4 regions of the Paenibacillus sp. P3E genome follow, and region 1 is predicted to be linked to each of the others. Evidence: riboswitches for the same ligand, from Rfam matches in the RefSeq annotation. Region 1 holds a riboswitch; each other region holds the start of a gene.
What was found. A riboswitch is a leader RNA that binds a small molecule or an ion and turns the genes downstream of it on or off. The one in region 1 is predicted to bind cyclic di-AMP.
Positions count from the first base shown of each region.

Region 1 (2,201 bases):
ACTGGGATACCTCACCCAAAGAGGTACAGCATGAGGTATTCCGCAAACAGATTGGTATGGCACGGGAACTAAAAATGCCTATCTGTATTCATAATCGTGATGCCCATGGGGATGTGGTACGAATTTTGCGGGAGGAGAAGGCAAATGAAATTGGCGGTGTCATGCACTCGTTTTCTGGGAGTTGGGAAACGGCCAAAATGTGTCTTGATCTAGGCTTTCATTTATCCTTCGGTGGTCCTGTGACTTTCAAGAATGCCAGGGTGCCTAAAGAGGTGCTTGCTCAGACTCCAATGGACCGGCTTTTGATTGAAACCGACTCCCCATATCTGACGCCTCACCCCTTCCGCGGGAAGCGAAATGAGAGTGCTCATGTGAAGCTTGTCGCCGAGGCGGCAGCGGAAATAAAAGGGATTGATTTACAGGAATTGGCTGAAATTACGTATGCGAACGCGCTGGAACGATTTGGAATTGTCTGAAAACGGGAGAAAAACAGGTGAAAAAAGAAGTATAGCCGATATATTAAACTTTTTTAATAAAGAAACGGCTGATTATTACAATATTTTAATGATTTTTTTACGTAAACGTGGTTGAATCGCGCTTTACAACATGCATCAAAACAGGATATCATCTTTTCAGTGAAGTGAGCTGTTGTTACTGTGACAGTCACAATTTCATGGATCGTCTCGCTGAGTCTCCGTATGGAGAACGGGGGAACCAATAATGATCTGCCGCATGTCCGTACATAGAGTACAACATAGAAATGCCGCAGACTTTATTTGATTTCTTCACGTGGTCTTTGGGGTGAATTTGAGGGCAACCGCCGTGAGCGGGTGACCTGAGATAGGGCGTCTCTCTTATGCCCGAACCCGACAGCTAACCCCGTAAGCGCAAGTAAGAGAGGAAACCTCGTGCATAAACATTCCCGCGTATTCTGACACCCGGAGAGCCACGAAAGAGTCCTCTGTGAACTCTTTTGGGCTTTTTTTGTTTTTTGAATAATGCGGATGTTCCCAGCATACTGTTATATAACAGATGTCTGGAGTAGCTATGCCGAGCAGGCGATCCATGAGCAGGAAACGCTAAAGCAATGCGGGCGTATCCTGTGCAATCTCAAACCTAGTTTCGTCAGAAGTGATAAAGTCACCTTTGCTATACAACTTGGACGACGGGGCTATGTAAGGAGGATGGAGAGAATGGGCGTATTCCAACCAGAAGTATCCCATGATTCGCAATCATCCAGCAGGTCTTTCGCATTACGGTGGAAGCAAGTGAATCCTCGCGTACTTTCGCTTGCAGGCGCGGCATCAATTGTTATCGCGCTGGTAATTCTGCTGTACGTACACGGTCAAAGCATTAAAGAAATAACTTTAGTAATAGACGGAAAGGTACAAACGCTGGAGACGCGGGATGCGCTGCTCAGCGATGTGCTGGCAAAGGAACAAATTTCGCTTCAGCCGCATGATGCTTTATCCATTGGCCTTAGTGATGAAATAAAAGACGGCGACCGCGTCGTAATCAACCGTGCGCAGGCCCTTAAGCTTACTGCGGATGGAACAACCCAAACGCTGTACACGACCGAGGATACCATCGGTCAGGCGATTGACAAACTGGGCGTCAGCCTGGAAAGCTACGATAAGATTTATCCTTCGCTCAACACTGCAGTTTCTGCCGACATGGAAATCAAAATTGTCCGAATCAACAAGCAAGTGGTACAGCGGACAACGAATTTGCCTTTCCGAGTAATTAAGACCGCAGACCCCTCCCTGACCAAGGGAACTGTAAGAGTTGCACAAGCAGGCAAACCCGGCGTAATGGTCCAGCATATTGAGAAAATCTATCAAGATGGCGAGCTGGCATCTATGCGTATGGTGGGCAAGGAAGTACAGGCGGTTACCAAAGACAAGATCATTGCTATTGGTACCAAAGCACTTCCCAAGGCTGCTGTAGCTACTACTGCAACTTCCAATTCAACCACTACCACTAAATCATCTAAAGTCAGAGCGAACAGCAACAATGTTGCCAGCAAGGCAGGTATGGATTTCGAGTACAAAAAAGTAATTAAAAATGTATCCATGACAGCTTATTCATCTGAAGAGCCTGGTATTGGAACCCGTACGGCTTCCGGCACACGCGTAACGGAAGGTAGGACCATCGCTGTAGATCCAGACGTAATACCTATTGGCTGGTGGGTGTATATTGAG
Region 1 is NZ_LVWH01000172.1:12,173-14,373, forward strand. Features, by position in the region: gene A3842_RS17505 (TatD family hydrolase) at 1-476, shown strand, start outside; cyclic di-AMP (ydaO/yuaA leader) riboswitch at 675-903, shown strand; gene A3842_RS17510 (resuscitation-promoting factor) at 1,194-2,201, shown strand, end outside.

Region 2 (2,201 bases), on a different contig from region 1:
AGTCAGAATAGCGGTAGGATCGCTTTTTATCTTAATCTGAGCCACCGCCTCCAGGTTGAGCTTGATGCCTTGCTTGGAGAACATCGCCTGCGCCGGGATGACGTCGAAGCTCATCAGCATCATGGAGATGGTCTTATTGTTCTGGAAGCCGGGGATGACGAACGTCCCGCCGCCCTGGACCACTCTTTTTCCGCCAAGGCCGTAGACGATCATCGCCTGATTGGGCGGAACCTTTTTATAAGAGTTCACGATACTGAACAAGGCCAGCAGAATAACAACAACAATTGCCGCAATTACATACAGAATAACCATTTAGATTGACACTCCCCGTGAATTATAATTGATCGATATCCCTCTCGAAGAGGGTGACTGCCGCCATTCCTTTGTTCACCTTCAAAATAATAACCCTGTCGCCTTTATCAAGCTGCTGGCCGGATTCTGCCCGTACTCCAATGGAGCGCATGGTTCCGTGCAGTACATATTTCATTTCCCCGACCGCCCCATCCGCTGCAGGGATACTGATGTACCCGAGCTGCCCTGCCTGCTCGTAATCCAGTTCATTCATGCTGCTGTCATACCGGGTCATCACCCGGGCCAGCACCGCATACATCACACAGCCCAGAAGCAGAGCGAGCACGGTACAAATCAGCACCACTGCGAGCATCCTCATTTCGCTGAACCGGGCAAGCACGTAACCTGTACCGCCCCAGACTGTGACAAACACCATCAGAGGGAGTATGGGTACAAAGCCGGGTCCACCGGCATCGCCGCCGCCCGCATGCAGATGACCCGCCAGGCCATGCCCATGAAATCCGCCGCTGAGGAGGAGTATTAGTCCAACCCAGAAGCACACGATAAATACAGTAACGATAAGAATCCCCCCTTTGAAGCATTTATAATAGAGCATTTTAAATAACCCTTAATGTCTCTAATTATCGTTGTTATGAGATTTCTAGTTCCTTGTACAGACTGCCTTTCCTTCCTGCACACACAACAAAAAGACCACAGAAGCGGCAGGGCTCTCCGTGGTCGGTTAATCGATCATGGCGCTCATCCTCTCTCTTCGAGGCTTACGGGGTTAGCTGACGGATTCGGGCAGCGAGATTGCCCTACCCTGCCACAGCGGCTTTTCAGCACGCAGCAGGGATTCACCCCGGGTGAGCGGCAGCTGACTGTGCAAAAGCCGCATTCACCATTGGTTCCCCCGTTCCCAATTACGGAATTCAGCCATATGAGAACAGTTAACTTACATTCGGTTGTTGATTTGAATCTTACGCCTGTGGGCATTTATTGTAAAACGTCCGGGATGACAAAAGAAGCCAAAAACGCCTCCCCTCCGCGAATGAAGGCGCATTCTTTGGTTTCACTCTTATTCGGCCGATGATTTGCTCACTGTTGCTCCATTTCTCGCAAGCTGTCCCAATCGTCCAAAGCCAAGGCCGCACGCACTATAAACCTTAGGCGCTTACGGTGTTGGCAGCAGCCGGGAAATTCTACGGAGTGAGAAAGGTTACGCTTGGCCGTGCGTCGAATGACGGAACCGGAAAGTGTATTTGGACAACTGCAACCGGGGCTTCCGGCGATTTCTACTTCGCGGCATGGAGAAAGTGACGCTTGAGGTAGGATGGCTTTCCCTTACTCATAATCTGCTAAAGCAAGCCACCCATGACCAAAAAACAGAGCAGCGATCCTTCAATAACAGGAGAATCGCTGCTCTGCTCACTTTTTGTGGTTTTAAGAATGAAGAGAACTGCCTTCCGCCATAGAAAATCCACTTTTGGGTTGCCCCTTTTGTCAACAGCCCCAAATTACACTTGTCCCTTTTTTTCGGAGAACCGGCATTAGTTAAGTGAATCCAACAGCGTCTTCAATTGCGGGTTGAGCTTCAGCGCATTCAGGATGATCTGCAGAGCTTCTGCGCGTGTGGCGTTGCTCTTAGCATCAAATTTCCCATCTGCTTTGCCGTTTATGATACCAGCTTGTGCTTCAGCTTTGATCTCGTTTGCTGCATAGGAACCCTTCAGGTCATTGAAATTGCCTTTGGTGGTATCCTTCGTTACGTTGTTAAGGTTTAAGATGCGGGACAAAAGGACAACCATTTCCTCGCGGGTGATTGTTTTATCTGGCTTGAACGTAACATCCTCGTAGCCGCTGATAACCCCTGCCTCTGCAAGCTTCTCGATGGCGCCTTTCGCCCAGTG
Region 2 is NZ_LVWH01000178.1:50,544-52,744, reverse strand. Features, by position in the region: gene A3842_RS19695 (flotillin family protein) at 1-312, opposite strand, end outside; gene A3842_RS19690 (NfeD family membrane protein) at 335-907, opposite strand; cyclic di-AMP (ydaO/yuaA leader) riboswitch at 1,053-1,239, opposite strand; partial or broken gene A3842_RS33910 (transposase) at 1,482-1,661, shown strand; gene A3842_RS33385 (InlB B-repeat-containing protein) at 1,842-2,201, opposite strand, start outside.
Region 2: another riboswitch for cyclic di-AMP. It lies ahead of A3842_RS19690 (NfeD family membrane protein); the one in region 1 lies ahead of A3842_RS17510 (resuscitation-promoting factor).

Region 3 (2,201 bases), on a different contig from region 1:
GAACATAAACGCCAGCAGCGGGAAAGCGGAATAAGCTGTATTGGCCGCCAGGAACAGAATCACAGCTGTAATCCCTTGAATGAAAAAGTACAAACCGCCACGTCCAAAAGTAGATTCAGCAATTTGGGATACAACCGTGGCTTTGGTATCCGGTGTAATTCCGTACCAGTAGGCAAGCAGTGTGATTCCGGTAAACATACTTCCCAGGATAATTCCCATCAACATCAAAGTCTTGGCTGCATTTTTCTCCGCAGGCGCCTTGAAGTTTGGAATGGCGTTCGATACAGCCTCTACCCCTGTCAGAGCCGAACAGCCGGAGCTGAAAGCCTTAAGCAGTAAAAACAAACTTACATTCGATACCGCTGCCCCAATCTCAGGGACATTAGCATGGGCTCCGCCAGTAGCATATTTGAATACCCCTGCAATGATCAACACGAAGATCGATACCACGAATAAATACACAGGAATTGCAATGAAAGATGCAGATTCCGTAACGCCCCGCAGATTGACAATAGTCAAGAGCAGAATAACGGTTACGGCGATTAACACACTATGATTATGAAGATTTGGAAAAGCGGATGTGATCGCATCCGTACCCGCTGATGCACTAACCGCTACGGTCAGAATATAATCTACCAGGAGCGATCCGCCAGCAAGGAGTCCGGTAGGAACCCCGAGGTTGCTCTTGGCTACGATATACGCGCCTCCGCCCTGCGGATAAGCAAAGATGGTCTGACGATAGGATAAAATCAAAATAGCCAGCAAGCCCAATACGGCTAATGCGATTGGCAATGAGTACCAGATGGCTGTGAAGCCTGCGGCCACCAGTACAATCAGGATTTGTTCCGTTCCGTAGGCTACAGACGATAGCGCATCAGAAGACAGGACAGCCAGTGCTTTCACCTTGGATAACTTTTCATGATCTAGTTCGTTCGACTTCATCGGACGCCCGATCAATAGTCGTTTTACCTTGCTTACCATTGTAATAACAGTTCCTCTCTTTGCTTACGTTGAAACGGTAATACCGTGCGCTGTTTTCATTGGTGGATTTCATAAATGCAGGCACAAAAATAAGCATACGGAAATGATCCGCATGCTTACGCATCGTCATTATCCCACCATTGCTTACGAGGTTAGCTGGCGGATTCGGGCTGTGGTAGCCCTACGGTTGCAGCCCTTCCGGACCGTTCCCGATTCACCCCTTTGGCGCTTAGGCCAATGTTGGTTCCCCCGTTTTTCCATACGGAAAATTCAGCGCATATTCAACTTCTCACAAGGTCTAATGATAGTCTACAATACGTCTTCCGTAAAGCGGTGAAAAAAATGAAAAAAGAATGAAAAAACATCCAATTTACGCAAAACCAAGATGAGAGATAACGCGATCTTTCATTCTCTGCGATTATCCCGTCATCACGTGTTTTTTCAGGGTTTTGAACCTCATTTGTGTCTGAAATTTCAGGAATGATTTGTGCTCTAAATTCTGCAGTGGCTTCAGCTACTCTACTGTGTCCTCTTTACGTCCGGTCCAGAGCAAAATCGTGATTAGAGCAAAGGCGATCAGCGCAAGCAGTGGAATCGTAATGAACCCAAAAAAATTCAGATAATCTTTATTACAGGGTACGCCAATTGTACACGGGAGCACCTTGCTAAGTGCGGGAATCTTCTGCTCAGCATAATGATAAATAGAAATACTGCCCCCAATAAGACTTAATGGAAGTACATAGGGAATAATTTTTTTGTCATTCCGGTATGTAGCTACTCCCAGGAGAATCAGCTGCGGATACATGAAGATACGCTGGAACCAGCATAGCTTGCAAGGCTCATATTTCAGCACTTCACTTAGATATAAGCTTCCCGCTACTGCAATAACAGATACAAACCAGGCCAGATAGAGACAGTGGCGTCTGCAGAACATAGAGAACTTCATCACTCGGCCTTCACTGCTTCGGACGCGGACTTAATCTGTGCCTTAATGGCTTCCATTTTGAAAGGCTCATCTACTTTGTGTCCATTGATAAATACAGTAGGTGTGGAAGTAACTCCTGAAGCCTTGGCAAGACTGATATCACGTTGCAGCTCACTCTCATAGGTCTTCTCCTTGATATCCTTACGCAACAGATCCAGATCGATTGGCAGCTTTTGTTTCTCAGCCAGATTCACCAGGAATTCCTCTGTAGCCCATTCTGCTTTTTCATCCCCTT
Region 3 is NZ_LVWH01000036.1:2,338-4,538, reverse strand. Features, by position in the region: gene A3842_RS05370 (APC family permease) at 1-981, opposite strand, end outside; cyclic di-AMP (ydaO/yuaA leader) riboswitch at 1,108-1,267, opposite strand; gene A3842_RS05365 (disulfide oxidoreductase) at 1,496-1,927, opposite strand; gene A3842_RS05360 (DsbA family protein) at 1,927-2,201, opposite strand, start outside.
Region 3: another riboswitch for cyclic di-AMP. It lies ahead of A3842_RS05370 (APC family permease); the one in region 1 lies ahead of A3842_RS17510 (resuscitation-promoting factor).

Region 4 (2,201 bases), on a different contig from region 1:
TTCGTTATCTGTTCATCTGGCGGAATCATGCCGTATGGTGTACCTTAGTAAGTAAGGAGTGGTAATGTTGATGAAAAAAAGACAAACGCCCTTGATGGTAGCGGCTTCGATCCTGTTGATTATCCTCAGCAGCCTGATTGATTCAGAAGGTTCAACCTGGCTGGGTGCGCTACAGACGTTATTACTGGGTATCGGATTATTAGGGTGCTGCATGGCATTCTTGAGATTCGCCAAGGGCGGCAAAGGCACAAAAGACAAGAATAGCAAAAAAGGCAAAAAATAATAAAAACGGAATAGAAGCCGAGGCTGGTTGCCACGGCTTTTTTGCGGCTTAAGAAATTATTTAAGTCTAAAACTATGGATAACTCCGATTGAAAAGTGAGAGGGATAAACGGAAGAAATGAAGTGATTCAATAGATGGTAAAGCCAGAGGGAGCAATAAGAAGTGGGTGTCATTACCGTGATTCATAGGGTTGGCCGTGATTTGAAGTTTAACCCACTTAAGTACCTTTGAATTGAGCGTAGGCAGGGAAATCGGCGGAATGAGAGGTAGAAATACCTCTGGTCGCGCCATAAACGGGCTAGCGGGCGGAATGAGAGGTAGAAATACCTCTGGTTGCGCCATAAACAGGCTAGCGGGCGGAATGAGAGGTAGAAATACCTCTGGTCGCGCCATAACCGGGCTAGCGGGCAGAATGAGAGGTAGAAATACCTCTCATTCTGGACGGTACCTTAAGCGATACTCTGTATCGCTGCTTCAGCAGCATAGGCTCTCTGTACAGGACTGCAAATCCGTTTTGGCCTACAGTGCTGTTCACTTTAGCCGGCAGATAAACCGGATTTGGGTTGTGCAGCTTCATGTGCTGCCAGTAGCTCGCGCATTTGCCGGAGCTGCGCCTTAAGCTCGGGCATGCTTTTCATGAGGATCGGACTGATCTCCGCCAAAGGGAGCCGCAAGCCATACCGGAGCGCATGCACAAGCTGGTCCTCCCAGGAGAGACAAGCTGTACTGCTGGCCTTACGGCCTTGTGCAATCCGGAAGCAATGCCGGATGCATTCGCGGTAGGCCAGAAGAGAGAAGCTCTGCGGGTCGCAGCCCTTTCGGAGATAAGGTATATACAGCTCTGTGAAGCTCTTCACGGCAGCCTCCTCCGCTTCAGAACCCTGTCCCAGCAGCAACCTGCAGAGCGTAAAGATATTTCCGCTATACTTCTCAACATATTCCGCAAATTCGGATGCGGAAACCGACATGCGCGATTCCATTCCTGTATTCCTCCCCGGATTAGATATACTACTTTTCACCTAGCCCCGGCCGCTCTCCCGGCGAAACCCCGTTACCTCACTAATTTCCGCAAAAAAGCCGCAGCAGAGGAGAACCTCTGCTGCGGCTTCGGTACAGGCTTAAATAAACCTGGCGCTTAAGCTTGGCGGGTTAAGATCTCTCTCTATACGCTTACGAGGTTAGCTGTCGGATTCGGACGGTGAGAGTCGCCCTACCTTGTGAGACCGCACTTCTACAGTCTCCTTAGGATTCACCCCAATAAGGCCTAGTGGCCCGGTGGTTCCCCCGTTTCCCGTGTGCCGGGAATTCAGCGTTCATGTAATTTTTCATGAATTACTTTCAAAACGAATCATACTGCTTCGGGGAGGTCTTTGTAAAAAAGGAAAAGGGAGTTGCTGCGCCAATTTCACGTTGAAATCGGATAATTCGAAGGAAATAAACGGATAAAACCATATATCTTACTGCATATCGGCCCATTATCTCATTCGCACGCCTGTTTTTATTTCTGCCTCAAAATACGGGTCATTCCTTAGGCAAGACAAAAAGGGTATTCAGGGGCAAACAGCTCCCGGATACCCTTTTGTGCAAGTGAACCAATGAATCCGTACGCGGCATTCTCCTGCCAGCGTTCCGGCATATTTATTTCGTAGCTGCGATAAGCTCCTTCAGCTCGGGCAGATTGAACCCTTTGACGACATGTGCCCCGGCTACTGTAACAGGAACGCCCATGAAGCCCAGCTTCTCAACTTCTTCCTGATAAACCGTGCTGGTCATTACATCCCGTACCTCAAAAGGAATGTCCTGCTCCTTCATCAGCTGTTTCACCTGATTGCAGTCACTGCAGTTGGCTGTAGAATAAATGATTACAGGTTGGCTCATTGGCTCACAGCTTCCTTGAGGGCATCGCGGGTGATTTTCC
Region 4 is NZ_LVWH01000187.1:113,218-115,418, reverse strand. Features, by position in the region: gene A3842_RS22000 (hypothetical protein) at 71-283, shown strand; gene A3842_RS21995 (hypothetical protein) at 820-1,263, opposite strand; cyclic di-AMP (ydaO/yuaA leader) riboswitch at 1,435-1,605, opposite strand; gene A3842_RS21990 (glutaredoxin family protein) at 1,922-2,161, opposite strand; gene ytxJ (bacillithiol system redox-active protein YtxJ) at 2,158-2,201, opposite strand, start outside.
Region 4: another riboswitch for cyclic di-AMP. It lies ahead of A3842_RS21995 (hypothetical protein); the one in region 1 lies ahead of A3842_RS17510 (resuscitation-promoting factor).